DNA from 2 places in the Vibrio splendidus genome. Region 2 is predicted to be linked to the other one. Evidence: predicted binding sites of a transcription regulator. Region 2 holds the regulator's gene; the other holds the start of a gene.

Region 1 (16,435 bases), on a different replicon from region 2:
CGCCATCTTCATGTTGCCCGTACCCGATGCTTCTTTACCAGCCAGTGAGATTTGCTGAGAAACGTCTGCCGCAGGAATAATGATTTCAGCCATGCTTACACGGTAATCAGGGATGAATACCACTTTCAGTTTGTTGCCAATGCGAGGGTCGTTATTGATCTTCTCTGCAATCTTGTTAACCGCGAAGATGATCTCTTTCGCTAGGTGGTAACCCGGTGCTGCTTTCGCTGCGAAGAAACATACGCGTGGTTCACACTCGAAACCAGGTTCGTTAAGAATACGGTGGTACAGAGATAGAATGTGTAGCAAATCTAGGTGCTGACGCTTGTATTCGTGAAGACGCTTGATTTGCACGTCGAAGATAGCGTTCGTATCTAGCTCGATACCCATGTTCTCTTGAACCCAATCAGCAAGACGCTGTTTGTTTTCTTTCTTAACAGCCATGAATTCTTTTTGGAATTTCGCGTCTGTTGCAAACTTAGCGATGCTTTCAAGCTGCTCTAGTTTTGCTGGCCACTCAGTGCCGATCTTGCCAGTAATTAGCGTAGATAGGCCTGGGTTACAGAACTTCAACCAACGACGTGGCGTGATGCCGTTCGTTACGTTAGTCAGTTTGCCAGGGAAGATTTCGTTGAACTCTGGGAACAAGTCTTTCTTAACCAGTTGAGAGTGAAGCGCAGCTACACCGTTTACTTTGTAAGAGCCAATCACACATAGGTTTGCCATGCGAACCATGCGGTGGAAACCTTCTTGGATGATAGAAAGCTTCGCTTGCTTCTCACCGTCACCAGGCCACATCTTGCGAACTTCTTGCATGAAGCGGTGGTTGATTTCAAAAATGATTTCCATGTGACGTGGAAGAAGGCGGTTGATCAAAGATTCAGACCAAGTCTCTAATGCTTCTGGAAGTAGTGTGTGGTTCGTGTATGCGAACGTATGAGCACTGATTTCCCAAGCTTGGTCCCAAGTTAAACCTTTTTCATCGATCAGGATGCGCATCAATTCAGGGATAGCGATAGTTGGGTGCGTATCGTTCAGTTGAATCGTTTCTTGCTTAGGCAGATCTTCTAGAGAGAAACCTGCTGCTTCGTGACGACGTAGAATATCGCGAACAGACGCTGCTGAGTGGAAGTACTGCTGCATTAGACGCAGTGTCTTACCTTTCTCGTGGTTGTCGTTCGGGTAAAGTACTTTAGTAATGTTACCCGCATCGATTAGCGAGTGTTGCGCTTCGAAGTAGTCACCGTTGTTAAAGCTTGCTAGTGAGAATGGTGCGATTGCCTGACATTCCCAAAGGCGCAGTGGGTAAACCGTGTTTGACTCGTAACCTACGATAGGTAGATCCCAAGGCATTGCTTTCACTTCCATACCCGGAACCCAAGTACGAACTTCTTTACCGTCGATGTATTCAACTTCTACATGACCATAAAAACCAATGTGTTGTGCTAGTTCTGGACGAGCCACTTCCCATGGGTAACCTTCAACACCACGCCATGCGTCAGGTGCTTCTTGTTGACGACCGTCTTGGAAAGACTGTTTGAATAGACCGTATTCGTAGTGAAGACCGTAGCCCACTGTTGGATATTCTTGAGCGGCACAAGAATCCATGAAACAAGCGGCTAGACGACCAAGACCACCATTACCTAGTGATGGGTCGCGTTCTTCTTCTAGAAGATCAGTTAGGTTTTGACCTAGCTCTTCCATTGCATGAGTGATCTGTTCATACAGACCCATGCTGATCAGGTTATTACCGGTTAAACGACCAATCAAAAACTCTAATGAAAGGTAGTTAACGCTCTTCGCGTTCTTAATTTTTTCGTCATTTTCAGTTTCTAACAGATCAAATGTTGTGAGTTCTGCTAGCGCACGCCCCATTGCTAGGTACCATGCGCGGCTATCTGCGTTTTCAATCGTTGTTGCGTAGGTTGCAGATAAATGCTTTTTAACGCTTTCTTGGAACGACACTTTATCGAAAGTTTTTTGCTGAGTTGGTTTCATTTCAGAAATCTCGCTTTTAATAGTTCTAATTCATCTGTGACATATCGTGCATGGTCACCATTAACTAAACATCCTCCCGCTAACGCGACAAACTAGGAGTAGATGGGAGGGCGTAGGGGGCGTACCGACATAGGGTTAGTGATCTGACTCTCATGTTCTGACTTCGAACAAAAACTTGGAGTGACTAAGATCACAAGCTCCCGTTCGATAACTTACCTTCAACTGATGTGACTTTTATTTAACCGGATTAAAGTCATTATCAAATTTGATATTCAGATCACGAAAATAATTTCGTCCTCTCATCTTTTGCATAGATTCGCGTGTTGGAATGAAGGAAGTCACATTCACAAACCAACCCGCTATGTGAGCAAAGTCTCAAATAAAGGGCGTAGAAGCCTAAAAACATGCAGGAGTGCAAGGTTTCTGAGGAGGATCATAGTCGGTGCCGTTTTGCTTCACGTAATATGATTGAAGACTTAAGTAATTAGGCTGATGTCATTCGATTACACTCAACGATAGATTGAGGTAATCCAGAACATAAGCCACGGAATAGGTGAAAAACTTCGACATGTGGATCCCTTCGAAACTGACTCGTCCCGGCCGCTTACATAATGCAATCCTACGACCTAGGGTTCTCGATCTGCTCCAACACGCAGATTGCTATAAGCTTGTATTATTCCGCTCTCCAGCGGGGTACGGCAAAACCACAATGGCAGCACAATGGCTGGTAGATAAACCCAATGTGGGTTGGTACAGCATTGATGACAGTGACAACGATGCTTTTCGCTTTATCAACTACCTAATGCAATCACTCAATAAAGCAACTCAAAATGCCTGCCCTAATGCCCAAAAGCTGGCAGAAAAACGACAGTTTTCATCGTTGCATTCTTTGTTAAGTGAAGTGTTTGCTGAGATGTCTGAATTCCACCAAGAATGTTTCCTTGTGCTGGATGACTACCACTTAGTTAATAACGATGACATTCACGAGGCGATGCGCTTTTTCCTCAAGCACATGCCTGACAACCTGACGCTTGTTGTGACTAGCCGTGGCACTCCACCACTTGGCACGGCAAACCTTCGCGTTCGTGATTTGATGATTGAGATTGGCAACGATTCGCTGGCTTTCGATACTGAAGAGACGACGCGCTTCTTCAACCAACGTGTCGCCGATGGCGTAGATGACACGACCGCTGGCAGTATCTGTACTTATGTTGAGGGATGGCCTTCGGCGTTACAGCTTATTGCCCTTCAAGCTCAGCATCAAAAACGTACGCTTGCGCAATCGGCAGAGTCTTTCTCTCACTTTAACCATGCCCACCTTTGGGATTACTTGGTTGAAGAAGTATTCGATCTACTGGATAAAGAAACCCGACAGTTCTTGATGCAGTGTTCAGTACTTGATCATTTCAATGACGAATTAGTCTGCGCGCTTACACAGCGTGAAGACGCACTGGGTATGATCGAATCACTCAACCGTTTTGGTTTGTTCATCTACCCGCTTGAGGGTGAAAAGAACTGGTATCGCTTCCATAACTTGTTTGGTGAATTCCTCGCACATGAGCGCCAAGCTCGAATTCCGCAACAAGAAGCCGAGTTGCACCGAAGTGCCGCGAAAGCGTGGATCAAACAGAAAACGCCTCATCAAGCACTGCGACACGCGCAGCGCGCTGAAGACCCAGAGCTGATCATCCAAATCCTGACTGAACACGGTTGGCCGATGTTCAACCAAGGTGAGCTTTCATCATTAGAGATGGCGATCAAGCAACTGACTACGGATCAACTATACAGTGAGCCGAAGCTATCAATGCTGCGCGCTTGGCTTGCACAAAGTCAGCACCGCTATGATCAAGTGGGGACTTTGTTGGAAGAGGCTGAGACTCAATATCAAGCTCGAAACATTGAACTTGATACTCAGCAGCAAGGCCAATACAACGCCTTGCGCGCCCAAGTTGCCATCAACAGCAATGAGCCTGAGAAAGCATTGGAATTGGCTGAGCTGTCGTTAAGCCAGCTGAACACGACCGTTTATCGTAGCCGCATTGTGGCAACGTCAGTTGTAGGTGAAGTGAATCACGTGATGGGCAACCTGAGCCGTGCGCTACCGATGATGCAGCAAACAGAGAAGCTTGCTCGCCAGTATCAAGTTTACCATCAGGCGCTGTGGGCGATTCTGCAACAAAGCGAAATTTTGATTGCTCAAGGTTATGTTCAAGCTGCGTTTGAGCTACAAGACAGCGCATTCAAATTGATCGAAGAGCATCAGCTTCAATACGTGCCTCTACATGAATTTTTGCTGCGTGTTCGCGCTCAGATCTTCTGGTGCTGGAACCGATTAGATGAAGCGGAAGAGTGTTGCTACAAAGGCTTAGATATCCTTGGACACCACTCACCAAGTAAGCACCTGCACAGTTACTCAATGCTGGCTCGAATTTCATTGAGCCGCGGCGAGATTGATAAAGCGTCGAAATTTATCGACCAAATTCAACACCTGCTACGTCAATCAACTTACCACGTAGATTGGACCGCAAATGCTTCTCTTTCTTTGATTCTGTTCTGGCAAGTAAAAGGCAATAAAGAGGCAATCCGTGATTGGCTAAGCGTGGCGGTTCGACCTGAATCGGCGAGTAACCACTTCTGTCAGCTTCAATGGAGAAACATCGTACGTTCTCACATCATCCTTGAGCAGTATGAAGATGCGGAAGAAGCGCTGACTTTCCTTAAGAGTGAAGCGCAGCGTTCACATCTGATTACAGACACCAACCGAAACTTGATCGTTGAAGCGGTGTTGCGTACACAAATTAACGATGAAGACAGCGCACGCGTGCTACTTGAAGAAGCGCTTCATATGACCAACCAAACCGGTATGGTTGGTAACTTCTTGGTCGACGGTGGGACTATCGGGCATATCTTGGATAAATTGAGCAACAAGCCAGGCTTAGGTGACTTAGAACGCCATCGCGCTCAACAGATCATGAAAGATATCTCAACCACCCAACGCAGCCGCTCGGTTCACTTCGATGAAGACTTTGTTGAGAACTTGGTTAATCACCCGAATATTCCTGAGCTTGTGCGCACTAGCCCACTCACCCAGCGTGAATGGCAAGTACTTGGTCTGATCTATTCTGGGTTCAGTAATGAGCAAATCGCTCAAGAGCTCGATGTAGCGGGGACCACGATCAAAACTCACATCCGTAACCTTTACCAAAAGCTCAACATTGCTAACCGCAAAGAAGCAATCAGCACGGCAGAGAACTTGCTGCAGTTGATGGGTTACTAAAACGGATTCGAGATTGATTCGAGATTGATTCGAGATTGATTCGAGATTGATTCGAGATTGATTCGAGAAAAGCTTAAGCTAGTCACCAATGGTGGCTGGCTTTTTTTTCATCTGAGGTTAGAGCTTAAAAATGTAGGAACTGGAAAAGAAAAAAGACAATCACCAAACGACAGGCAAAAAAATAGCCAACCGCAATAATCGCGATTGGCTCTATATATTTGTGAACAAATCATAAGTTCACTAACAACGTCAGTTGGCTAGGTGACCCTCGGCTTAAGAAGGGTCAATGTATATAATGCAGTTAGCGTGCCAACTTTAATTCGGCGTTTTATAAGCCCTGCATCGCATAAAAACCATGAATTTGTCATGCGAATTGCAAAGTGCATTTGCATAATGCAACCAAGATGCAATATTGATAAGAGATCAGTTTCATCTTTGCTCTTAATGACAAATTACTAAGTGGTTGTATTTTAAATGTTAGGCAAATGTTCACTTCAACTTATTGCCTTACAATTAAGAGAGTAATAAAAGCCCCTCCCCAATGGCATATTCATACTTTTTTTACACTAAAGTTTGTATACTGCACAAAATCACCCTCAACTCTATGAAGCAATGAACTACTTAAGTACTTTTTTCAAAGGCATGGCAATGGGCGCAGCAGACGTTGTTCCTGGCGTGTCGGGCGGAACCATCGCATTCATCACTGGTATCTACGATACGCTGCTAGAAAGCATTCGCAGGATTAACCCTAGTGTACTTGGCTTATGGAAACGCGAAGGCTTCAAAGCCGCATTTAACCACATCAACGGTTTCTTCCTGATTTCACTGTTCGCAGGCGTATTCACGAGCATTGCGACATTTGCAAAACTGATTTCTTGGTTATTAGTCACCCACCCCGTTCCACTGTGGTCTTTCTTCTTTGGCCTGATCTTGGTGTCGGTTTTCCATATTCTTAAGCAAGTAGAGAAGCGCGATATGATTCGATTCGTGTTTTTGCTGCTTGGCGTTGCTTTCGCTTATAGCATTACCGTGCTTAAGCCGCTGCAAATGGAGCCTACCAGTATCAATATCCTCATTGCGGGTGCGATTGCGATCTGTGCGATGATTTTGCCGGGTATCTCGGGTAGCTTCATTCTGCTATTGATTGGTATGTATGGTCCGGTTCTTGGTGCGGTTAAAGAGTTTCAAATCGATGTGCTTGCGCTATTCCTTAGTGGCTGTGTGATTGGCCTACTGACTTTCTCGCACGTACTTTCTTGGTTACTGCGCTCATTCCGCGATTTCACATTAGTGTTCTTAACTGGTTTGATGATCGGTACGCTGCCTAAGATTTGGCCGTGGAAAGAGACCATCAGCTGGCGTACAAATTCAAAGGGTGAGCAAGTTCCTCTACTTCAAGAAAATCTGTCACCGTTTGATTTTGAAGCCGTAACCTCTCAGCCTTCTCAGCTGGTAATGGCGATTGTGATGATGTTGGCTGCTATTGCCTTGGTTCTAGGACTAGAGAAATTTGCAGAGCGCAACGCTGACTAATCATTCAGCCAACTTCTGGAAAGCGTTTAGAACGGATAATGCTTAGAAATACTAAGCTCACTTCTCGATTGAACAGACAAAAGCGAAGCCAATGGCTTCGCTTTTTTAGTTCTACTATACGCACAAAATTGCTTTTTGATACAAGCACGTATTGAGGGGTATGATAACATCGCCGCTCTTATAAAATTAGATGAGAACACGACATGCACCCAGCATTAAAGGTGGTGGCTATTGGCATTGCTCTCGTGGCAGGTTTTTATGGGCCGCAAGTATTTCAAAAATTTAAGTCGGTCATTGAGCACTCAACTGCCGAAGTCAACTTGGATGACTACTGCATGCTTTCAACCACATCGTGTGAGCAGGAATCCATTTCAATGTCGCTTGACCGAGAAACCGCGCAACCTCTTCTACCCACAAAGATAAAGGTCGTTTGGGAAGGTGCTGCATCTGAGACACTGATGTTATCCCTCACCGGTTTAGAAATGGAAATGGGATCAGCGCGTTTTCAATTAAAGAGCATTGGCAACAATACCTATGAAGGTGATGTAATTTTACCTGTATGTACTTTAGATAAAATGACATGGATCGGTGAACTCACTGATGGTGTCGATACTGTAAACCCTGCAATAAGGATGGCAAGATGAGTAGAAATTGGTCGTTAGCATTGGTTGTCGCTTTTGTACTTGGCTTTGGTGTCAAAAGCTATCTTGATGGGCAAAACGAAGTTCAAGAACAACACGCTGCAAAACAAGAGTTCTCCGCAACGACTCTTTTCGGCAAAGACAACCAACCAACGGAAATCTTTGACCAAACCGATGACAGAATTCGTATCGTTTACTTCGGTTTCACACGTTGCCCGGATGTATGCCCCACTTCTTTGGCTATGTTGGCCGGAGCACTTAACCAAGTTTCTGATGAAGCAAAAGCCAAGATTCGCCCAATGTTTGTTTCTCTCGATCCTGAACGTGATGCCGCTGAAGCCTCGTATGAATACGCGCAATACTTCCACCCGATGATGGAAGGACTAAGTGGTCCATTGGATGTCACAACGACTCTGGCTCATAACTACGGCGTTATTTTCAGAAAGACCAAGCTTGAAGGTTCAGAGTTGGAATACACCCTAGACCACAGCTCATATTTTTATTTTTTAAAGCCCGACGGTACCTTGATTACCAAAGTACCGCACACGTTGACGCCAGCGCCAATTGTTGAGGCTATCAACAAGCTGACGCAGTAAAACGTAAAAACAAAGAACTTACTCAATAAAGTTCTAAAAAAGTCAGGTCCCAGACCAAAAACATAAAAATTAAGGACAACAACATGAAGTTAAAAGCACTTGCTCTAGCAGGCTTATTGCTCACCCCTTTTGCTCAGGCTAGTAGCGATATTATGGTTCATGACGCGTACGCTCGTGCAACACCGCCTTCAGCAGTGAACAGCGCGGTATTCACGACTCTGATGAATCACAGCGATAAAGATCGCGCTATTGTTTCTGCAACAACACCTGCAGCAGGTAAAGTAGAACTTCATGATGTAATCATGGATGGCGATGTTATGAAAATGCGCCAAGTTCAAGAGATCACCATCCCTGCAAACGGTGAAGCGGTACTTAAACCTGGTAGCCTACACATCATGTTGTTCGACCTAGCAAGCAGCCTAAAAGAAGGTGAGCAAATCGAGATGACACTGACTTTCGCCAATGGTGAAACGCAGACCTTCGATGCGCCGGTTAAGAAAGTGATGAGCGGCATGAAGAAGATGAATCACGATCATCATTAATACAATACAGCACTAACAAACATTCTGTTATAGCTATAAAAGAAAACAGCCATGATGACGAAAGTTATCATGGCTGTTTTTACTTAATCAAAGTAAAGTTCAAAGCTCTCTCTGCTGAGCCATTTTAAATGCGGGACGAGATGTACAACGTTGCACATAACTCATCAAATTAGATTGTGGGATCTCTTGCTGAAAACTTAGCGCCCACGCTAAGGTGTGTGAAATTAAAATATCAGCAATAGAAAACACCTCACCCAATAGGTATTCGTTACTATCAAGTTGTTGGCTCAAAACTGATAAAGCGTTTTGGAACTCCTTTTGACAGACAGGTAAAATGCCATCCTGACGCATATCTTCGGGGTAAATAAAGCTGTGTTTAGCCATCGTCCACAAAGGTTGCTCAAGCTCACAAACCGCAAAAGAGCACCATTTAGCACAAAGTGCCTTTTCTCGATTGTCACTCTTGTCGCTTGGTTTGATTTGCTCCTTACCGTACTCCTGCGCTAAAAACTCTAAAATCGCTGTTGATTCAGACAAGACAAAATCTCCGTCGACGATCGCTGGCGTTTTACCTGCTGGGTTAATTGCCAAATACGCATCGGACTTATTTTCACCCGATGAGAAATCAACTTTTTTAAAGTTATATTCAATACCGAGCTCTTCTGCACACCAAAGTACGCGAGTAGAGCGGCTATTCGGGGTGCCATAAATATCAATCATGCATTATTTACCTATATAACTAAACACCAGTGACTGATGCAAAAAATACAACCAAGTGAAGCACAACAACCGTGCTAATCATTGAAGTCAATACTCCCTTTATCCAGTTCACTATAATTCCCCCTTGAGCAATAAAGCCAAAGTTCGGTTAATAACATCAATTTAGTCATCTGATTGATTGGATATATCGAACAGAAATCTTCGAATACCAGAAAAGTATAATCACCATAGAAAGAGAGATTCATTTCAAACCACCGTCATAGGACATAAAACATGCTTCGCTTAACAACAATATTATTAACGCTTCCTCTAGCGGCCTGCTCTACAATAAATACTGACTTTGATAAGCAAACCGATTTCTCAATGTATAAAACCTATGATTTCGGCTCGCTTGAAACAGCGACAGAAACAATGAATAAAATGCCGATCAGCATCGATTCAATCAGGATTGAAAGTGCGATCATCAAAGAAATGGATCGTACTGAGGTAGAGTTTGTAGAAGACGGAGGCAGCCTATATGTTCGCTACCAACTTCAGCAAGAATCAGAACTTGTTTCTTCCGGCTCTTCCTTTGGTATTGGCTATGGTCGGAACAATTTCCGCGGGGTAATGTCCACCCCACAAAATTATCACGAACAGACGTATGGACAATTAGTTGTAGAGTTGGTCGATGACCGAACAAACATCGTTGTATGGACAGCGAATTCAAGCCGAAAATTAACTCGCTCAATGAGTTCTGAGGAACGTGGAGAACTGATTTCCGAGGAAGTCGCTGAAATGTTCCAACAGTACCCTTCGTATAAATGAATGAAAACTTCTAGGCTATTACTTCTCTAAATTTTGGTCATTCAGTTTAGAGAGAGGAAAAGCCCAGGCCTTCAAGGAAGAAGGCACCTTAGTCACCAATGTAAGAGAAGCATCAGTAGACCAAAGCTTGATAAATAATACCTCGATTTCTCAATCAAAAGGGTTGATTCACCATAAACCAGAGGTTGGCTCCTTCATTAGAAACAGCGAGGTCCGTACGCACAACTATACCTCCAGCAAATGCTCGTAAAGACACCCCAACGTCCATTTTCATATCTGATGTTAGCTCTTTCAGGTTATAGTCGCTTGCCACCTCTCCCACCTCAACGAACCCAACCAGTTGGAACCAATCGACATTTAAAAAGCTCAACCAATTAACGTTTGTTATCGGGTTATATTTAAGGGTATAACGATACTCACCAGACAAATATAGGCTCGCCTTGTCATGGAAACGATAGGAATCATAGCCACGCATTCGGTTCCAACCTCCTAACGTTGCTCCTTCGTTATAAGGGGGGGAATTCTCAACAAGCCGTCCGCTGTCGGAGTCATTATTTACACTCCAGCTCGGCGAATAACCAGTCCACAGGTTAAAAGCTAAGATTCGTTGCGATGCAAATTGGCTCTGTCCCATTGAAAAGTATTTGCTGACGTCTAACTGAATAAAATTCCAATCGCCATCAGAGTCAATCAAATTGCCATCGCCAGAAAAACTCAGATACTGTCGACTTCCCATACTAGGGTTTGGATAGAAGTCCGTATTATCGTACTGAACACCGAATTCTATGGCATGAAGATCTCCACTGATTTGGTCTTCATTTTCGAAAGACTGATATCGATTGAACTGGTTCATGATGATGGTTGTTGATCCATACTCGAATGGATTCCATTGGTGCCTGACGGGAAGATCGACTAGCAAACCGTTGGATACTCGATAACTCTTGATAATCTCACTTTTACCGGTACCAATCGGTAATATGTACTCTAGTTTAATGTCTAACCAATTAGAAAACCCGCTCGCTTGAATGTTTTGCTCACTGGAAGAGCTGGAGCTTCCTGGTATCGGAACCCCATTAGGATATGGATAATATTCAGCCCCTGTATAAGCCGTATTTTCAGGGTAATACGCATACATTCCATATACAGAGATGAATAGCCTTTCTATACTCTCTACTTGGTAGTTCCAGACTCCTCCTCCCAATGCATAACTATCAGCGCCTCCCGAATACGCAGCTGCACCAACTTTCAGTTGTTCTTGTCCAATACCTTGAAAGACACCACCTACACCCATATTAAAACCCATGGACTCAGTATTAAATGCGAAAGGAATTATCAGATTGTTTTTATTTAATTTAATTTCATTGATACGCTCAAGAACATACTTACTTGAAACTGGCGTAGCCGCCATAGAAGAGAAACTCACTAAGCTAATCACACACACCATAACAACACCTACTATGTTATTTTCAAAGGGGTTAATTAGGCCGCCAACTTTTAAAAAAATCACTTATTATATTTCCATTAAAGCCTTAACATATAAATACACTTACAAGTCACGTGTCACCAAAAAGAGTTAGGAGCAGTGGACTGAGTTATATCGAACACGGTAGAGTGATATTTAGCACAATGTCAATTAGATGAAAAACACACCGTCACTATAAATAACAAGAAACACTGGGAACGTTTCATTAAGTTTTATAGTAGTAGGTAAATATATAGCTAGTTTTATATTTTATTAAAAGCCTCTTCTGTATCATCCATAATGAAAAAGATTTATAAACGTCTTGCCTATCGGCTAAAAGAAATAAATTGTTGAAGCTTACACGTACCTATCCCATCTCATTCTGCCAAACCAATAATTTTTGTGGAAATGCATCAAGGCCTAACGTTTGTGCTTGCTTCATGGCTTTACCTCCTGGCGATGGTGCACCATACATAATGAGATATGTTGGCGGTAACTTGACGTCATTTTGAGCTGCCAGTTTTTGATAATCGATCTCTTTAAAGATCGTTACGTCATCATTACGGCTAATAACCTCAAGTGCTTTTCTGATGGTTTCTTCTAAAGACAATTCACTTTCGATGGTTATCACGTCGTTTTGCGCCATTTTATCACTAGTGAATGAATTCAAAGCGCTCTCGGGCACTCCATTCAAAACATCACTCATAGCCTCATCATATTGTTGCTTTTCCTCGACCGTGAAGCTAACGTTATAACGCTCCTCAAAATAACGAGTTTGATTCCAAATCACGTTGGAGTCTCCATTTTCGTCCATATATACCAATATTTTCAAAGGCATATCTAACGCAATTAAACGTTCTTTTTCTATCAGACTCGACTCCAAAACTGGATCATGAAACATAATTACCTTCGAGGGTAAAAGCGGCTCTTCAGCTTGATTGGCAAGTCTAGAATGATCAATCGCGATAACATTTGACAGTTGAGGTAGGTCTTTAATATTGCTATCAATAATTTCGATATAATCATCAACGAGTTGGTATTTTCCTTCAAATATCTTATTAAAGGAACAACCTACCAATAGAGTACAGCTTAACGCTAAAAAAATTAACTTTCGCATTTACAATGCCCTGAATAATTTTTAAATAGGGGGATGGAGATAGTAATAAAAATGAATAATTAAATAGACCAAGTAAAATCATTCCCCTCAGTCTATAAATATTACTTTTTCCACCTGCGCTTTACATCTTCAGCAAACTCTTCATAGTCACGAACCGGGATAACCTCTTCTAGAACCATGATATTTCTCATTGGTATATCGCCATGAACAATTTGCTCTATTTCATGGTGCTCCATATCAACAACCATTATCACGCCGCGTTGTCCTGTAATTTTATATAGAAACTTAATCTTACCTGCTGACTTAGCTTTTAACGCCGCTTCGGCTTCTTTTTCCCAAAGGTCCCACAGCTCTTTCTCTGTTAACCCCGCATGTTCAACACGCACTTTTACAAAATACATTGAAACCTCTCAAACTATAGTTCCGCTTCCCCATCACCCTGGAAGTAGGAAGTAGGAAGCTGAGTTTAAAAATTCATATTTAGAACTTAAAACCTGTCCGGTCTAACCCATCAAGAATATCTGCCCAGTAATAGACCAAGTTGAAACTGAAGGTGCTCATTTGCGCTTCGCCAGCACCACCATCATTAATGGTCGTCTGATAACCCAATGAGGCATTCAAATTACGCGTAAGATCCGTAGCAACCGTAAAGCCAACGCTTGAAAAGTCCTGACCCTCAAAGCTTCCATTGTTGGAAACTTGAACATTACCGCTGTTGGTATAATCACCTGATTTCACGTAGGAGTAGTCCAAAGAAACCCACACATGTTGGCTTAAATCGTAAGTCAAATGAGCACCGAGGCTGTAACCTAAATCAGTGCTTTGAGAGCCGCCTCCATACATGTCGTCATTATCGCCATACCAAGTGACAGCAGGTAGGAGTTCTAGCGAAGCACGCTTACTTGGCGCCCACACATCTCCTAACTGATACATCATCGGGAAACCCACTCTTCCCCACAATCTGTTCGTGCCCATGTTAATCGCTTGATCCGAGTCATATTCACCAAGCGGTACGCTTAAGTCGACCAATAAGTCCATTTGAAAGCCCGGTTGGTAACGAATCGCTTTAGGTAGCTCATCTAATGCTGGAGAACCGATTAGCCCAATCGTAAATTCAAAAAATGGGTCACCGATACCATTAGTTGAATAATACTGAATAGGCACATTGGATACTGTTTGCCCACCACTAGTTACTTGCCCCGTCGCTGTCACATTCATGTTGCCAACAGGTTGTAAGTAGGAAATACGAGCTGACCTGTCACTAATGGGGAAGCTAATCGAATAGCCCGCTAACGCCATTGTTCCTTCTAAATGAATGTCATCAATACCGGGTTGTGGTAAATGAGCATTACCGTTGTCACCTAATGTAGGGTCAAATGGGTTAATATTTCCGTCAAAGCTGATCCCTAATATAGGTATCGCTTCTACTCCTAGTAACGTACGTTCATAAAACCTTGGAGGTAATGTCAAAGCACTAGCACTGGTAGAAACAATGAGCCCGGCACCCACGAGGTATTTAGTCATTTGATTAACTGAATCTGAATTTATGCTGAATCCTTTCATCATTATTCCTCCTCCACTTGCTTAGGTTCTGCCATCATATCTTGAGGTGGCGTCCATCCTTTTTTGTACAAACCAGGCGGATACTCTGAGCCTTCATCATTGCCCTCTTCAAAACGAAGAGGCCCATCCCACCAATCACTTTCATGGAAATTTCGGCTGCCAAGAATGACATTGTTCTTTGGCACATATTCGTTTTCATAAATTGAGACGAGTTCATTCAATATCTCTGGATGCTTATCAGCTAGGTCGTAACGTTCAGAGAGATCTTTCTCAATGTTATACAGTTGCCACTGCTCATTACCCCAAGGCTTAATATTATTAGAGATTTTCCACTCGCCGCGACGTAATGCTCGTGAGTTACCACTCTCCCAACCAAACCAATCCTCTCCCGTTCGAACCGTTGCCTCAGGATCATTTAACATCTCAAGCCAAGATTTAGCCTGAGTGTATCCATTGGGGAAATCTTGATTGGTCATTTCAGCTAAGGTCAAGAAAATGTCTTGAACATGCATAAAATCATTACGAATACTTCCGGGCTTATGCGGGCTATCTTTCGCCGGTTTAACAATCAGTGCATTACGAATTCCACCTTCCAAGGCAAAGTCTTTATGTCCAAAGAATGGTGCAGCCGAAACTTGCGCCCAACCGGGATCGAGCTCGGTATAGTTATTCTCTGTGCCTTGCAAACGAATATCACCTTGATCAGACCAGTTTCTTGCTTTGAAAATGTAATTTTTCGTTCCAAACGTCGTGATTCTGTCAAAAGTGCCGTTGCCCTCAGGGCCGTTGTCTCCAAAGAACAAAATCATGGTATTGTCATATTCGCCACTGTCCTTCAAGTACTGTATTACACGGTTAAGATGATGATCCATGTTGGTCATCAAGCCAGCATAAAGCTCCATTTCTCTTCCTAGTGCCGCTCTGACAATTGGTGCGAGCATCTCACTATCCGGCACGAACCAATATCGCTCCGCAAGTTCAGTAAACTCAGGAATAATACCCAGCTCTTTTTGCTTGTTATAACGAGCTAATCGTACTGCAGACCAACCTTTGTCATACTGCCCTTGATACATGCTTCTCCACGGTTCATCGACATGCAAAGGATCATGAGGCGCTTGGTAAGAGAGGAAAGCAAAGAAAGGCTTGTCATCCTTTGCTTTATTATCTTTCATGAAAGACAGCATTTTATCGGTGTAAGTCTTACTCGAGTAATAGTTATCTGGCAGCTCTTTAAGGTACTTTCCGTCTTCAGTAAATTGTAGCTTTGGTGCCTCTTCCCACATCGCTAACATACTGTAGTGGCTACCATGATCATCCAGCATAACGAAATCACGATCAAAACCTCTCGCTCTTGGAATCAAATTAGGAAAACGCCCCAGATCCCATTTGCCACTAACAAACGTCGTATAACCTGCTCCCTTCATAAGATCACCTAGGGTGACAAATTCTTCTCGAAGGAAACCCTCATACCCAGGTTTGTCCTTTTGGTTTGGTGCAGTGAATAGACCCATAGTACCGGCGCCCGCACGGTGATGATCAACGCCAGACATTAGCGAAGTTCGGGTTGGGGTACATAAAGGATTGGTGTAATAGTTGTTAAAACGTAGCCCTTCGTTCGCGATAGAATCGATTGTTGGCGTTTGAATTTCACTACCAAATGCACCAACATCTGAAAAGCCCATGTCATCAGCGGTGATGATTAAAACGTTCGGCTGTTTTTCTTGTGCCAACGAGGTATGAGCGTACATCAAAGTGAAACTCATCAGTAAGCTACTGAACACCCGATATTTTCTTTCTTTGTTCATATCAAAATAACCTGAGCCTCTTATTCAATTTCTGTTTACCGGTCTCAATAACCACTTATTTTTCCTCTTGCTTAGTAATCCAATCAATTACCATGTATTCGAATTCTTTATGACTGTCTTGATAACAAAAATGGCCACTGTCTTTAAACACTGTTAATTCAGCATTCGGCATGCGTTCAGCGAGACGTTCCCCATTCTCGACATAGAGAATGGCGTCGTTTTCTCCCCAAAATATTTGAGTAGGTAACTCAATTCTCTCGAGAAGTGGATCAACCGTTGTTAAACTTTTTGGGTAATCTTTGAACCATTGCATTACGGCGGGCATTCGATTGCGATACGATGCGATATAGTCCGAAACCTCTTCTTCATTAGGG
Region 2 (16,435 bases):
AAGATGTCTAAGTCGGATGACAACCGTAAGAACGTAATTACTCTGCTAGAAGAGCCTAAGTCGATCATCAAGAAGATCAACAAAGCGCAGACTGACGCAGAAACGCCACCACGTATTGCTCACGATTGGGAAAACAAAGCGGGTATCTCTAACCTAATGGGTCTGTACTCTGCTGCGACGGGTAAAACGTTCGAAGAGATCGAAGCGCAATACCAAGGTGTTGAAATGTACGGTCCGTTCAAGAAAGACGTAGGCGCAGCATTGGTTGAGATGCTTGAGCCAATCCAAGCTGAGTACCACCGTATCCGTGCTGATCGTGCTTACATGGATGCAGTAATGAAAGCGGGTGCAGAAAAAGCCTCTGAGCGCGCTGCCGTGACACTGAAAAAAGCATACGAAGCAGTTGGTTTTGTTACTCGCCCGTAGGGTGAGCTAAAGCCACTCGTTTCAGAATTTAAGCCCAAAGTAGACGCTGTTTACTTTGGGCTTTTTAGTGCCCGTTCCATTTGCTCTCCCAGTAAATCTCTTGTTTGAATTGATGATTTAAGCATTATCTCGCTAACATATTCATAATATTAATGCTGTGCAGACGATCCTATTCCCTCTCCTTAGGGTTTATAAAATCTTGCTTATTTCTATTTGTGTTGGAAATACATAACGTGCCAAACAATTGATGATTATTAAGTGATAAGTTCCTCATTTTCTTGCTAACTGACTTATTCCTTTCATAAATAAACCTGATAGTTACCACAAAATACATGACTGCCAACAGACGGCAGTAACTATAAATCGATGAACTCAGGTGAAACGGATGGCTCTTTTACACAAACCTTCATTGCTAGCAGTGGCAATTGGTAGCTTGTTAACAGCAAGTGCACACGCTGATTTGTTTATTTCACAATATGTGGAAGGCGGCAGCTACAACAAAGCGGTTGAGATTGCTAATAACGGCGATAGCAGCATGAATTTAGATGGTTACTCGCTGGCGAAGTCTGCGAATGGCAACGGCTCATGGGGCGCCACTTTACCTTTAGATGGCCACGTTTTAGCGCCTGGTGAGGTACTTGTTGTCGCTCATACGAGTGCGAGTGATGAGATTAAAGCCGTCGCTGACATTCTCAACGCGTCGATTGCTAACCATAACGGTGACGACCCGCTGGCTATCTTGAATTCAGATAACTCGGTACACGATATTGTTGGTTTGATGGGTGATGTGGATTGGGGTAAAGATGTTACTTTGGTTCGAGCGACACAAACTCCTTCGGCAACATTCGATGCTTCACAGTGGGTGTCGTTCCCAAAAGACAGCATTGAAGGCTTAGGCTCATTAGACAGTGTTGAACTGCCAGAAGCGTTCACTTGTACACAAGATGGCTCTGACCCAGTATTCACAACCATTCAAGAGATCCAAGGCGAGGGCGCAACATCACCGTTCATTGATGGCTATCCGTACATCACGGACGATGAGTACTTCGTTAAAGGTGTTGTGAGTGCGGTGACAACGGGCATAACCAAAGGTTTCTACCTGCAAGCACTTGAGGATGACTTCAATTCAAGTACTTCTGAAGGTCTATTTATCCACACGAATCAATCGAGCTCAGAACTGGCTGCGGGCGACGTAGTGTGTGTGAAAGGTAAGGTTCAAGAATACTACAGCCATACTCAGCTTAAAGTTGAAAACAACCAATGGCTAAAACAGGGCGAACAACAAGCACCTGAAGCAACGGCGATAGAAGCGCTAGACAGTGATGAGAACTTCGCTGCAACGCTTGAACGCTACGAAGGCATGTTGGTGAAAACGACCGAAGCGCTTGATATGCGTGTGACTCGTACCTTTGGTTATGATTACTCAGGTCGTCGTAACAACATGGTACTGGCACATGAGCGTATTAACATGCAGCCGAACCAGCTTTTCGCAGCAGGTTCTGAAGACGCGAAACAACAAACGGAAGATAACGCAGACCGTCGTCTTTTCGTTGAAACCGATCAAAAAGCGGGTGACGGACAAGTTCCTTTCTATCCAGACTTTGGCCGTACCGATATTGATCAAGATGGTTCAACAGAAGACTACATCCGTATTGATGACACCATTGTTGGTCTAGAAGGCGTACTTACCTACAGCTACGGTGAGTACCGCTTAGTGACAACTAACCAGATCTCGGCTGAAAACTTCGTTCGTAACGATCCGCGTACCGACAAACCAGACATGGATGAAGGCGACCTTCGCATCGCGACTTTCAATGTTTTGAACTACTTCAACTCTCCATTTGGCGGTGACGCAAACCAACACGGCAACAACCGTGGTGCGAACACCATCACCGAGTTTGAGATGCAGCAAGAGAAGATAGTGAACGCGATTCTTCGATTAGATGCAGACATTATTGGTTTGATGGAAATTGAGAACAACGGCTTTGGTGAAGGCTCTGCCATTCACCAGCTCGTTAACCAACTGAATGATCGCATTGAGCGTAAGAAAGACCGCTATACCTTTGTAGCTGTCGATTCGAACGAAGATGGTGTGACCGACGAGATGGACTCGATTGGTACTGATGTCATTACAACAGGTGTTATCTACCGTAAGAAAGTAGTTAAGCTTAAAGACAGCCGTGTTATAGCTATGCCAAGCCAACAAGCACCAGAAGTGTTAGACGATTTTGGCAAGGTGATTGAAGACGGTAAGAACTACCAACGTGACTCATTGGCGCCAACCTTTAAAGTTAAAGGCACTAAAGAGAAACTTACCGTTGCGATTAACCACTTTAAATCGAAAGGTTCTAAGTGTTGGGAAGATGCTGCACCGGTCGAGCAGGGCGGTCAAGGTGGCGTTGACGCCGATAAGCAAGGCTCATGTGAGAACTTCCGTGTGGCTGCAGCAGTTGCTCTGGGTGAAGCGCTAGACGGCATCAAAGGCCATAAAGTGATTCTGGGGGATATGAACTCGTACGGCATGGAAGACCCAATGCTGGTGCTTACGGATTACTCTGAAGAGAAATACGGCAAGCAAATCAAAGCGGCGCGTAACACTTACATTGACGGCGTCGAGCAGTTTGGTGATAACGGTGCGGTGATTACTAAGAACTACGGCTACATTAATGCTGTGGCTCAAAAGCACCCAGACAGCTGGAGCTACTCATACAATGATGAAGTTGGTGCTTTGGAGCATTTGTTGATCAGTGACAGCCTGAAAGATAGGGTTGTCGATGCGACCGATTGGCACATCAATGGTGGTGAGTCGACGTTGTTTGACTACAACGAAGAGTTCAAAGGTGACCTACCTAAGTACCAAGATCACTTCCGTTCATCGGATCATGATCCTGCTGTTCTTGAACTGCGAGTAGGTGGTTCATTTGGCTTCGGTGCTCTGATGTCACTATTTGGTTTAGCAATGTGGCGTCGTCGCAAGTAGCTCAACCACAAATAGATTGGCTTGCTATACAAGCAGGCCAATTCAGATAACTTTAGGCTATCTGTAAACAATTAAGGTCAACTTAGGTTGGCCTTAATTATTGGCGAAATGCAGTTTCCACTTGCCTTTCGCCATGGGTATTGCACAATACCGCCCCTATATCTCCCAATCATTTAGTATTTAGCAAACGATTTCGACCCATGTTACTTATCATCGATAACTACGACTCTTTTACCTATAACTTGTATCAGTATTTCTGTGAGTTAGGGGTCACTGTAAAAGTTGTTCGCAACGATGAGATTGATATTGTCGGTATTGAAGCGCTGAATCCTAGCCATCTTGTTATCTCGCCAGGTCCTTGTACGCCTGATGATGCGGGAATCTCTCTACAAGTCATTGAACACTTCGTGGGTAAACTGCCGATCTTAGGTGTGTGTCTTGGTCATCAAGCCATCGCTCAAGTGTTTGGTGGTGAAGTAGTGCGAGCCAGACAAGTGATGCACGGTAAAACCTCGCCGATCCGCCATAACGGTAAGAGCGTTTTTCAAGGGCTTAATAACCCTCTAACCGTGACACGTTACCATTCCCTAGTGGTGAAAAATGGCACGCTTCCTGACTGCTTTGAACTGACGTCTTGGACGGAATTTGAAGATGGCAGCATGGACGAGATCATGGGTTATCAACACAAAACCTTGCCGATTGATGCGGTGCAATTTCACCCTGAGTCGATTAAAACAGAGCAAGGACACCAGCTTCTCGCTAACTTCTTAGCGCGTTGATTGTTTAAATTCGACCGTTTCTCCGCCTAAATAAGCCAGTTAAACCTGTTAGTCCATTCGTTAAGCGTTTAAATTCGGGCGCTACGCGTCTCTTACTCCTCTGACGCTGATCACTTTTTATAACATTTCTCCCTCTTAAGGCTAAGTTTTTAGCCTATGCAAAATTATTCGCCTTATTTCGTCTCGAACCCAATATACCGCAATGCCAGTAAGGCTTTGCCGTTGCAGGTTATACGTTTAGGTAAAAAAAGCTTCATAAAACAGATTAATTGATGCATAAATAGTCATAGGTAGTGACGTTTAGCTGGTTGTTAGGGATAGCTAAAGAATAATCTACTATTGAAAACGTTAATTAAATGTAAATATAATGCTGCAGCGGGATTATGGCGAGAGAAAATATCTTTGTCTCACTTATGAACCAGTACGCTTATTTGCGAAGCTTGCGGTATCGAAAAGGAATGTACGATGACAGTGGAAAAAAAAATAGAACGTAGTCTGTTTAATGAGGTGATGGTGCCTTGTTATAACCCAATGGAAATGATCCCGGTAAAAGGGGAAGGCGCACGCGTTTGGGACCAACAAGGCCGAGAATATATCGACTTTGCTGGTGGTATCGCTGTGAGCTGTTTGGGTCACTGTCACCCAGCAATGGTTAACGCAGTTACTGAGCAAGCAAACAAGATTTGGCATTTAAGTAATGTCATGACCAACGAACCTGCATTGCGTCTAGCGAAGAAGCTAACCGACGTATGTTTTGCAGAAAAAGTATTCTTTGCCAACTCTGGTGCAGAAGCGAACGAAGCTGCATTGAAGCTAGCTCGTCGTTGGGCAGCGGATGTGCACGGTCCTGAGAAGTCTGAAATCATTGCATTCAAACAAGGTTTCCACGGTCGTACTTTCTTTACTGTAACTGTGGGTGGTCAAGAGGCTTACTCTGATGGCTTCGGCCCTAAACCGGGCGATGTAACTCACTTGCCTTACAACGATATTGCCGCGCTAGAAGCGCACATCTCAGATCGCACATGTGCAATCATGATGGAACCTCTGCAAGGCGAGGGCGGTATCATCTCTCCAACATCTGAGTTCGTGAACACGGTTCGTGAACTGTGTGACAAGCACAATGCGCTGCTTATCTTTGATGAAGTGCAAACAGGTAACGGCCGTACGGGTAACTTTTACGCTTACCAAGGCCTAGGTGTGACACCTGATATCCTAAGTACAGCGAAATCACTAGGTGGCGGCTTCCCAATCGGTGCAATGCTAACGACCACCGAACTCGCGACACACTTAAAAGTCGGTACGCACGGTTCTACTTACGGCGGCAACCCACTGGCGTGTGCCGTTGCTGAAGCGGTTGTTGATGTGGTTAGCCAACCTGAAACGCTAGCTGGCGTGAAAGAACGCGAAGCTATGTTCCGTGATGGTTTAGCTAAGATTAACGACAAATACCAAATATTCAGTGAAGTTCGCGGTAAAGGCCTATTGCTAGGCGCTGCGCTTAATGAAGCATGGCAAGGTCGTGCTCGTGATGTATTAGTGGCAGCAGGCGAACAAGGCTTGATGGTACTGGTTGCGGGTGCAAACGTGGTTCGTTTCACACCATCACTGGTTATCACTACACAAGAAATTGAAGAAGGTTTATCAAAACTAGACAAAGCAATCGCTACGCTAGTTTAGCCTGAGCGGCGTCATAGGAATGATCGCCATTAGAGCGATCCCATGACGTACTGCTAAAGGCCCAAGATTCTCGTTTTGGGCCTGTTTTGCATCTGGAGGGAATATTGATGCTAGTTGTTCGCCCAATAAAATTATCTGATTACGATGCGTTGCATACCTGCGCGGTTGAATCTGGTCACGGATTCACATCTCTTCCGGTTAACGAAGAACTGTTAACCAACCGAATTACTCATTCTGAATACAGCTTTGCTAAACAAGACGTGACTGAACCTGGTGATGAAGGCTACCTAATGGTTGGCTTTGATACCGAAACCGGAGAAGTCGCAGGTACCACAGGTATCGAAGCCTCAATTGGCTGGGATGTTCCGTTTTACTCTTACCACATCAGCAAAGTGGTTCACTCATCGCAAAAGCTTGGCGTGAATAACGTCGTCAAGCTACTGACTTTCGGCAATAACTACACAGGATGCAGTGAAATCTGCACACTGTTCTTGCGTCCGGCTTTCCGTGGTGGATTGAATGGTCGTTTGATGTCTAAGTGTCGCTTTTTGATCATGTCTGAGCACCCAGAGCGTTTTTCGAAAACGATTTTTGCTGAGATGCGTGGCGTATCAGATGCAGAAGGTAATTCTCCTTTCTGGCAATGGCTGCAAGAGCACTTCTTCTCGATTGATTTTACGCTCGCCGATTACCTAACGGGTATTGGTAAGAAAGGCTTCATTGCTGACCTAATGCCGAAGTTACCTATCTATGTGAACCTACTGAGCAAAGAAGCTCAGGCGGTGATTGGAGAGGTTCATGACAATACGCGCCCTGCACTTAAGTTGCTGGAACGTGAAGGTTTCACCAACCGTGGCTATGTCGACATCTTTGATGGGGGCCCAACGGTTGAGTGTGATCTAAGAAATATCGAATCAGTGCGTCATGCGATTCGAGCTCAAGTGACAATTGCAGAGCATTCAAGCTCTAAAGACTTCCTCATTGGTAATACCTCGTTTGAGAACTTCCGCGCAGTAGCCGCGAAAGGCGCGTATGACCAAGCAAGCGACACAGTGATTTTATCATCTGAAGTAGCAAGCGCTCTTGAAGTAAAAGAAGGCGAATTCGTTCGCATGTTGGCTCAATAAGAGCGGCGATTATCTGTCGAAGATTTTAAGGATAGAAGTATGACTCAGTGGATAGCAGGACAGTGGGTGGCAGGTCAAGGCGACGCCATGACATCAGTAAGCCCATACAATAATGAAGTCGTGTGGCAAGGCGATAGTGCAACACCAGCACAGGTTGAATCTGCAGTAGCAGCGGCGCGTGACGCTTTCTTAGTTTGGAAAAAATTGAGCTTTGCAGAGCGTGAAGCGATCGTGTTGAACTTTGCTGAGAAGGTAAAAGAGAACAGCGAAGAAATTGCACAGATTATTGCAAAAGAGACGGGTAAACCGATTTGGGAAACTCGCACTGAAGCGGGTGCGATGGCGGGTAAAATCGCTATCTCTATTCGTGCTTACCACGAACGTACGGGTGAAGCTTCACGTGAAGCCGCAGGCAACCAAATCGTACTGCGTCATCGTCCATTAGGCGTTATGGCGGTATTTGGTCCTTACAACTTCCCTGGTCATCTGCCTAACGGTCATATTGTTCCGGCATTGCTATCGGGTAATACCGTGGTATTTAAGCCGTCAGAGCAGACACCTTGGACGGGTGAGTTTGCGATGAAACTGTGGCAAGAAGCAGGCCTTCCAGCTGGCGTGATTAACCTAGTGCAAGGCGCTAAAGAAACCGGTATCGCACTGGCTGATGCTAAAGGTCTTGATGGCGTGCTATTTACGGGCAGTGCTAATACCGGTCATATCCTTCACCGTCAGTTTGCTGGTCAACCGGGCAAAATGTTGGCGCTAGAGATGGGCGGCAACAACCCTATGGTGATCACTGACCAATTTGGTGATGCTGACGCGACGGTTTATACCATTATCCAGTCGGCCTTCATCAGTGCGGGCCAACGTTGTACATGTGCGCGTCGCTTGTATGTGCCTGTTGGAGAGAAGGGCGATCAACTGCTGGATAAGCTCGTTGCTGCGACCTTGAAGATTCGTGTCGATCAGCCATTCGCTGAGCCAGCACCCTTCATGGGACCACAGATCTCTGAAGCTGCGGCTAAGTTTATTCTGGACGCGCAAGCGAATCTGCAATCGTTAGGCGGTGTCAGCCTAGTCGAAGCAAAAGCGGGTCAAGCGGCGTTTGTTTCTCCGGGTATTATCGATGCAACCAACATTGCTGAACTGCCAGATGAAGAGTATTTCGGTCCATTACTGCAAGTGGTTCGTTATCAGTCACTAGAGCAAGCGGTTGAACTGGCTAATGACACACGTTTTGGTTTGTCTGCAGGCTTAGTTTCAACAGACGATTCAGAGTGGGAATACTTCGTTGACCATATCCGAGCGGGCATTGTTAACCGTAACCGCCAGCTAACAGGCGCAAGTGGTGATGCACCATTTGGTGGTCCTGGTGCTTCAGGTAACCTACGTCCAAGTGCGTACTATGCAGCTGACTACTGTGCTTACCCTATGGCTTCAATGGAAGGTGGTGAGACTCAACTGCCAGCTACGTTTAGCCCGGGTATTGAGCTTTAATTTAGGCTAATGAGTCTTTGGCTCATGCGTTAAGCTTGAAATAGGGAAGTGGTGTTATCGCTTCCCTTTTCCATCACGTCCGACACCTAGATTGGGCGGTCGATAATAATAGAACAAGTATGTCACAGGCTGATGGCTGCTGACTCTGTGTCCAGCCTCTCCCTCTCTAATCCAAATTACTAGCTTGCTAGAACCTCTGACAAGGAGTCACCATGACGCCCGATCTACTCTTTAAATCACTATGGGACGATTACATTCACAGGCTTTGCCCATCGGCTGAGAAAGTTCATCATCTGCTGAAAGAAGACGAAGCCCTGATTAATGATCATATTGCACTGCGAACTTTCAATGTTGCACCACTGGGCATTGAAACACTGGCTAAGCCTTTCCTTGAATTAGGCTACAAGGCTTGTGGCGACTACTTGTTTGAGAGCAAGAAGTTAGTGGCTAAGCACTACGAGCACCCAGACCCAAACCAACCGAAGGTGTTCATTAGTGAGTTGAAGGTAGAAGAGTGTTCAAGTGACTTACAACAGATCGTTGCGAAGTTGGTTGAGCAAGTAGACGCAAGTAAACTTCAAGGTCATGAGTTCTTGTTTGGTGGTCGCCTTTGGGATCTGAGCTTCGCGGATTTCCAAGTTCTAGCAAAAGAGAGTGAATACGCGTCTTGGCTAGCGGCTCATGGTTACGGTGCAAACCACTTTACGGTGAGTGTGAACCAGCTTAATGAGTTCGATGAAGTACAGACTGTGAATGACTATTTGAGTGATTCAGGTTTCACTATCAATGCATCTGGCGGTCAGGTTAAAGGCTCTCCAGAGGTCTTATTAGAGCAATCATCTACAATGGCAGACAAAGTCCCAGTTTCATTTGTTGAAGGCAACGAGGTGATTCCTGGTGGCTTCTACGAGTTCGCTAAGCGTTATGCGATGGCGAATGGTGAGCTTTATACAGGATTTGTTGCAGCATCGGCTGACAAGATCTTTGAGAGCACCAACGGTTAAAGAAAGATATGAGCACGGGCTTTACCCTAAAGATGCGAGTACGCTTCGCTTCGAGGAAGTTTACAAATAGGATTCAGTGAGTTCTTCTCGTATCTCGCATCTGCTCTCTAGATCTTTAGAAAACAAAAAAGCCACCAAATTTGCATTTGGTGGCTTTCAAATTTTTGGCTCAGTTAATCGAGATTAACGAGTGCCGTATACCACGATAGTTTTACCGTGTGCAGAAATTAGGTTCTGCTCTTCTAGCATCTTCAAGATACGACCTACTGTCTCACGAGAACAACCAACGATCTGGCCAATCTCTTGACGAGTGATCTTGATTTGCATGCCGTCAGGGTGAGTCATTGCATCTGGCTGTTTCGCTAGGTTAAGTAGCGTTTGAGCGATACGACCTGTTACGTCAAGGAACGCTAAGTCACCAACCTTTTGGCTAGTTACTTGTAGACGATTTGCCATTTGCGCTGAAAGGCGCATTAGGATATCTGGGTTCACTTGGATAAGTTGACGGAATTTCTTGAAAGAAATTTCAGCTACTTCACAAGGAGATTTTGCACGAACCCATGCAGTACGCTCTTGGTCTTCTTCGAAGAGGCCAAGTTCACCAATGAAGTCACCTTGGTTTAGGTAAGAAAGAATCATTTCCTTACCTTCTTCGTCTTTGATAAGAACTGCCACAGAACCTTTAACGATGTAGTACAAGGTTTCTGCCTTTTCACCAGCATGAATCAAAGTACTTTTTGAAGGGTACTTATGAATATGACAGTGTGAAAGGAACCACTCTAATGTTGGATCGGTTTGGGGTTTACCTAGAACCATAATATCTTACTTCCTCTGCAGGGTATGCTTGCCGCTTTCCGTATTTTAGCTAAGCCTGGATTGACTTGTAGGATAAGAGCACTCGTTGAGCGCTGCAAGCTATCTTGTGTTTCGTTTAAGAATAGTATCCTTTTTCAGGTACTATTTCTTGATTTTAATCGTGACCAAGCTACGATTTTTTACGCAAAATTGTGCACATGATCACGGTATGAAAAGTAATCAACCAGAATGGCGTATTGTTAACCTATTTTTCCGGTTTCGATGAGCTGTTGTAGGATGGGCCGTACAATGAGCTCCATAGCAAAACTCATCTTGCCGCCTGGCACTACAAGCGTGTTGTGGCGTGACATAAATGAGCCATCTATCATAGCCAGAAGGTAGGGGAAATCTACGTTTTTGATGCCACGCAAACGTATAACCACGAAGCTTTCGTCTAAACTTGGAATCCCTTTAGCGTTCAGTGGATTCGATGTATCTACGGTTGGGACACGCTGAAAGTTGATATGAGTGCGCGAAAACTGCGGGGTAATGTAGTTAAGATAATCATCCATTGAGCGAACAATAGAATCCATTACTGCTTCGCGTGAGTGCCCACGATCGCGTGTGTCACGAACGAATTTTTGGATCCACTCAAGGTTGACGATTGGCACCATGCCGATCAGCAAGTCGACGTGCTGTGAGACATTGATGTCGCCATCTACCACGCCACCATGAAGACCTTCGTAGAACATCACATCGGAATTTTCTGGGATCTCTTGCCATGGCGTAAAGGTGCCCGGCATTTGATTGTAAGGCACGGCTTCATCGAAGGTATGTAGGTAACTACGGACTTTACCCGTGCCTTCATTACCGTATTGACGGAAGAACTCTTCTAATGCGCCAAAATCATTGGCTTGTGGACCAAAGTAGCTGATGTGCTTACCTTGCTCGCGAGCCTTACGGATCTCGACATCCATCTCTGGTCGAGTGAAGCGATGGAAACTATCCCCTTCAACCCAAGCGGCCTTCACGTCCATCATATTGAACATTTTTCGGAAGGCTTCTGAGGTAGTGGTGGTGCCGGCTCCTGATGAACCCGTCACCGCAATAATTGGATGTTTAGCGGACATGACAACCCTTGTCTTTTGAGTAACTTACTTGTTAGCAATCGTTTACCACTATAACACGGCTCCTTTATGAGCGCAGCCTAGAAGCGTTTTGTGACTTGAATATCAACGGTTTCATGCAGCTCAGAAAACACGATGCTGACTTCCTTTGAGGCTAATTGATGTTTCACTTGATCAATCTTGTTTTGCAGTGAAACCTCTACGTCGCCGTAGTCTGTGCCTTCACGCAGCACGAATTCTTTAATGAGGTTTTCCAGTGTTTCTGGCGCAATGTCTTGCCATGGGATGATCATAAATACTTCTCTCTTTTATGTTCATAAATAGGTTTATTGATGTGTTGATTACTGTGTTTAGTGACGTCTACTACTCAGTCCTTAAAAAAGGCTCGGCCATTATGCCGAATCTTGGATACTTTCATAGTAAGCAGGTAATGCTTCTTCTAACCAAAACCTTGGTTTGAGCGTGCTACCGGTAATGAACCCCACATGGCCGCCTTTTTGAAACAGGCGATAGTCGATGTTGTCAGGTAACACGAACTTTGGAATTACGTCGTCTGTCATAAACGGATCGTCTTTGGCATGGATGATCTGAGTCGGTAGTTTAATCTTATTAAGTTTAGGAAGTGCTGAGCACTGAGCATAGTAGTCCTGAGCATTCTTGAACCCGTGCAGAGGCGCAGTAATCCGTTCATCAAACTCATACAGCTTGTCTATCTTCTTAATGGTTTCGGCGGTGATACCGAGCTTTTCTTGCAACAGCTTAATCTTTTTCAAGGCATTCGATTTGAGAGAGTTGAGCAGGTACTTTTTATAGAGTTTAGAGAAACCTCGCTCAATACGACTAGAGCAACAAGCCAGATCAAAAGGTGCAGAGACAATCGTCGCCGCCGACAGCAATGGGTCGTCCGCGTACTCAGCCAAATAGTTCGCCAGCATGTTACCGCCCAAAGAGATACCAACCGCTACCTTAGGGTTATTGGGAAACTGGGCGTGTAGATGTCTTAGGAAAAAGCGCGCATCTTCGACTTCACCAGAATGATAAGCGCGAGCCAAGCGATTTGGTTTTCCGCTGCAACCTCTAAAGTGCATCATCACTGATAGCCAGCCATCTTTAGCAAAGGCATTCATCAGTCCGTTGGCATAAGGGCTTTCAAAGCTTCCCTCTAAGCCATGGAATAGAACGAATATCGGCTTGTTACTTCGAGCATCATTACTTGAGGTGTCACCCTCTGGCGATTCGCTCCAAGCAAGATCGAGAAAGTCACCGTCGGGTGTTTCTAAGGTTTGCCATTGAGGGGCAAACAACGCCTGCTTTCTAATAAATCGTGGCACTAAGGTTTGTAAGTGCGGATTAGATAAACCAGCGGCTGCGGTAAATATTGTCATAAAAACAGTCCATGCTTCTTTTATGGGCTTTGATAAAGTGTTGAGCTTTTAGCGAAACGCCCACGTTTTTATTTGAGCTTGGTTGATTCTCGGTATAAGCGCAAGGGTTTCACTGATACGGGCTACAAAAACAAGGCGTAGGTAACTAGTTGAATATTGTCGAGATTGAGCTTCAAACATATTGCCAGTCATGCGCGCCACTCCCGTGTGAAAACGAAGAGCGATACTACCAAGGTAAGCTTGGATCTTGATTGAAGATAAGAGAAAGGAAACGCGTTAGGGTTGAGGGGCTGGTTCAGAAAAAGCGTCGTAGAGGTTTTCAGCCCCTAATAAACGACAGTATTGAAAAGCGAGTGGTGATTGCTGGTTAGCCGTAAGCTGAAGAGAATTAATGCAGTCGACGAGATCAGATTGCTGTTGCTTCTCTAACTGCAGTTCAAATTGGAGCGCTTCACGGTAGAGGGAATCGACAACTTGAGGTTTGAGGTGCTTACGCAGCTCTCGATAGCTATGAAGCAGGGTTTCAGAGCGGCTTAAGCACTGTTGTACCTTGTGCCACTCTTCCTCAGCAAAAGACAATTGCTGCTCATCAAGCCATTTGAGAAGCAGCAGTAGATTGACGTTGCCGTGGAACTGGTTTTGCAAAGCTAGGCACGCATCCTTTACACCGCGCACACTGTAATACTGAAGGCTAAATTGCCATAGTCGTTCCAGTGTTAGTGATATTGGGGCGTGCTCTGGGCTCATAAGCTATCCATATCCTGTTCCATCTGCTCAAGCTCTTCTTGAGTGGACATCCAATCCATTTCAACTTCTTCTAGCTGTGACTTACTGCTCGCTTGGAGAGCGAGTACTTTATTCAGTTTAGCCTTATTTTCAGCTTCATACAGTGAAGTGTCGGATAATTCTTGCTCAGCTTCTTCGAGAGATAGCGTTAACTTATCCATCTGCTTTTCAAATTGAGTCAGCTTTTTACGAAGTGGTGCCGTCAGTTTACGGAACTCTGCTTCTTTACGTTTCTGCTCTTTTTTCGCTGCTGCACTGTTGGCGCCGTCTTTTGCTGGTGCCAATGCTTGTGCTTCTTTGCGCTCAACTTTCTGCTGTTCGGTTAGCCACTTGTAGTAATCGCTTAGGTCACCATCAAACGGTGCAACTTGACGGTCGTGCACAAGGTATAAATCATCAGTAGTCGCACGAAGTAGGTAACGGTCGTGCGATACGATAACCATTGCGCCTTCAAATGTCTGTAGGGCGAAGGTCAACGCCTGACGCATGTCGAGATCCAAGTGGTTGGTTGGTTCATCGAGTAGCAACAGGTTTGGTTTTTGCCATACCAGTAGCGCTAATACCAAGCGCGCTTTTTCACCACCCGAGAATGGCGCCACCTTGTCGAGTGCTTTTTCACCTTGGAAGCCAAAGCTACCTAGGTAGTCACGCAGTTGTTGCTCGGTGTGTTTCGGCGCAATTTGCATCATGTGCTGAAGTGGCGTTTCTTCTGGGTGCAGCGTCTCCAATTGATGCTGAGCGAAGTAACCCATCTTAACGCCTTGCGAATAGCTCAGCTCACCGCCTTGCTGTTTCAGTTCACCTGAAAGCAGCTTGATTAGCGTTGATTTGCCGGCACCATTTCGACCAAGCAGACCGATACGGCTGCCGGGTACTAGATTTAGGCGAATCTTCTCTAGAATCAGATTGTCATCATAGCCCGCTGATACTTCATCCATCATCATGATTGGATTTGGTAGCGCGTCTGGCTCTCTAAACTCAAAGCTGAATGGGTTATCAAACTGAGCGGGCAGCACTTGTTCCATTTTCTCTAGTGCTTTAATACGGCTTTGCGCTTGGCGAGCCTTTGATGCTTTGTAGCGAAAGCGGTCAATGTAGCTCTGCATGTGAGACATTTGTTTCTGCTGCTTTTGGAACATTGCTTGCTGCAGGATTAACTTTTGTGCTCGTTGAGTTTCAAACGATGAGTAGTTACCGGTGTATTCATTGAGCTGCTGGTTTTCAACATGCACGATGCGGTTGACGATAGGATCTAAGAAATCTCTATCGTGCGAGATAAGAACGAGTGTGCCTGGGTAGTTTTGTAACCAGCGCTCTAGCCACATTACTGCGTCTAAATCCAAGTGGTTGGTAGGCTCATCGAGTAGCAGTAAGTCACTGCGACATAGAAGGGCTTGCGCTAAGTTCAAACGCATACGCCAACCACCCGAGAACTGGGTTAGGTTCCATGTCATTTGCTCTTGGCGAAAGCCTAGGCCATCCAATAACTCGGCAGCACGTGCTTTGATGCTGTAACCACCAATGGTTTCAATCTTGCCGTGGATCTCTGCGACTAATGTGCCGTTGTCGGCTTGTTCCGCTTTCTCTAGTTGATCTTCAAGGCCACGGTATTCACGGTCGCCATCAATCACGTATTCAATGGCTGTTCTTTCTAATGCTGGTGTTTCTTGAGCAACCCAAGCCATTTCCCAATGAGCTGGTTTACTGAACGAGCCTGCATCAATAGACAGTTCGTCCTTGATTAGGGCGAACAGCGTAGATTTACCACAGCCGTTTTTACCAACCAAACCGATCTTGTCGCCAGGATGAAAAGTCGCAGATGCTTGGTCGAGGAGTGGCTTACCACCGCGGAGCAATTGAATATCAGAGAAAGTAATCATAATTGAAATAGCATAGAAATTAGAGGTGAACAGACGCCTGCATAGTAGGCTGAAACCAGATAAAAGTCGATCACAATGCAATTTGCGTTATGATGCCAATAACATATTAATAACTTTTGCTTAAATTCTTGTGGCCTTGCCACCGTTTAGCCCTCAAAGGAATGAGTAATACTCCCTCGACAGACAAAGCCGTGCCAAAGGTGTTAATAATCTACGCACACCCAGAGCCGCACACCTCTATTGCTAATCAAATGATGGTTAAAAAGGTCGAGTCGCTCGGTCATGTCAAAATTCACGATCTCTACGCCATCTACCCAGACTTCTTTATCGATGTGCCTTATGAGCATGATTTACTCCTAGAGTACGATGTGATTGTGTTCCAGCATCCTCTGTTTATGTATTCCTGTCCTTCGTTATTGAAGGAGTGGTTTGATCGTGTGTTAGGAAAAGGATTTGCATTCGGTGAGCAGAGTGCGCTTAAAGGCAAACACTGGCGTAGCGTTATTACTACCGGTGGTAAAGAAGAGGCGTTTGGCGCCGCAGGCTATAATAAATATCCATTACAAGAGATCTTGCAACCATTCGAGCTAACTGCTGCTTTGTGTCAGATGCACTGGATATCCCCCTTAGTTTTACACTGGGCGAGAAATGTTTCGGACATGACGCTTTACCAACACGCAGAAGCGTATCGAAATTGGCTGCGAGACCCGCTACAAGATATAGGAGCGAATGATGGCTCTGACTAATGATTTTCTACAAAGTAGCGTTATATTTTTAGCGGCTGCTGTGGTTGCGGTTCCTATCGCGCAGCGAGCTGGCTTAGGTTCAGTACTCGGCTATCTATTAGCTGGCGTGGCGATTGGCCCGTGGGGGCTTGGTTTAATCAGTGATGTAGAGGCGATTCTACACTTCTCCGAATTTGGGGTGGTGCTGCTGCTTTTCTTGATTGGCTTAGAGCTTAACCCTAAAAAA

The links. Region 2 encodes CRP, which controls carbon source genes, mostly activating them, when cyclic AMP is high. Its sites were predicted from a motif close to TGTGANNNNNNTCACA; they were not measured.
Region 1: a site for CRP is predicted at 2,361-2,376, ahead of malT (HTH-type transcriptional regulator MalT). Genes of this name have one in related genera too.

What each region holds. Positions count from the first base shown of each region.
Region 1 is NZ_AP025509.1:1,257,605-1,274,039, forward strand. Features, by position in the region: gene OCU90_RS22780 (glycogen/starch/alpha-glucan phosphorylase) at 1-1,998, opposite strand, end outside; gene malT (HTH-type transcriptional regulator MalT) at 2,567-5,275, shown strand; gene OCU90_RS22790 (polyprenyl-phosphate transporter) at 5,888-6,808, shown strand; gene OCU90_RS22795 (hypothetical protein) at 7,012-7,452, shown strand; gene OCU90_RS22800 (SCO family protein) at 7,449-8,045, shown strand; gene OCU90_RS22805 (copper chaperone PCu(A)C) at 8,129-8,587, shown strand; gene OCU90_RS22810 (glutathione S-transferase family protein) at 8,687-9,307, opposite strand; gene OCU90_RS22815 (DUF4136 domain-containing protein) at 9,581-10,114, shown strand; gene OCU90_RS22820 (BamA/TamA family outer membrane protein) at 10,269-11,621, opposite strand; gene OCU90_RS22825 (DUF302 domain-containing protein) at 11,944-12,693, opposite strand; gene OCU90_RS22830 (muconolactone Delta-isomerase family protein) at 12,795-13,094, opposite strand; gene OCU90_RS22835 (transporter) at 13,174-14,259, opposite strand; gene OCU90_RS22840 (arylsulfatase) at 14,259-16,061, opposite strand; gene OCU90_RS22845 (alpha/beta fold hydrolase) at 16,117-16,435, opposite strand, start outside.
Region 2 is NZ_AP025508.1:3,538,917-3,555,351, reverse strand. Features, by position in the region: gene trpS (tryptophan--tRNA ligase) at 1-426, shown strand, start outside; gene OCU90_RS15990 (ExeM/NucH family extracellular endonuclease) at 812-3,406, shown strand; gene OCU90_RS15985 (aminodeoxychorismate/anthranilate synthase component II) at 3,607-4,185, shown strand; gene OCU90_RS15980 (aspartate aminotransferase family protein) at 4,651-5,862, shown strand; gene astA (arginine N-succinyltransferase) at 5,970-6,989, shown strand; gene astD (succinylglutamate-semialdehyde dehydrogenase) at 7,029-8,486, shown strand; gene OCU90_RS15965 (DUF1338 domain-containing protein) at 8,699-9,490, shown strand; gene crp (cAMP-activated global transcriptional regulator CRP) at 9,674-10,306, opposite strand; gene OCU90_RS15955 (phosphoribulokinase) at 10,546-11,415, opposite strand; gene OCU90_RS15950 (YheU family protein) at 11,493-11,705, opposite strand; gene OCU90_RS15945 (hydrolase) at 11,805-12,797, opposite strand; gene OCU90_RS15940 (TIGR02444 family protein) at 13,074-13,544, opposite strand; gene OCU90_RS15935 (ABC transporter ATP-binding protein) at 13,541-15,463, opposite strand; gene kefG (glutathione-regulated potassium-efflux system ancillary protein KefG) at 15,625-16,209, shown strand; gene kefB (glutathione-regulated potassium-efflux system protein KefB) at 16,196-16,435, shown strand, end outside.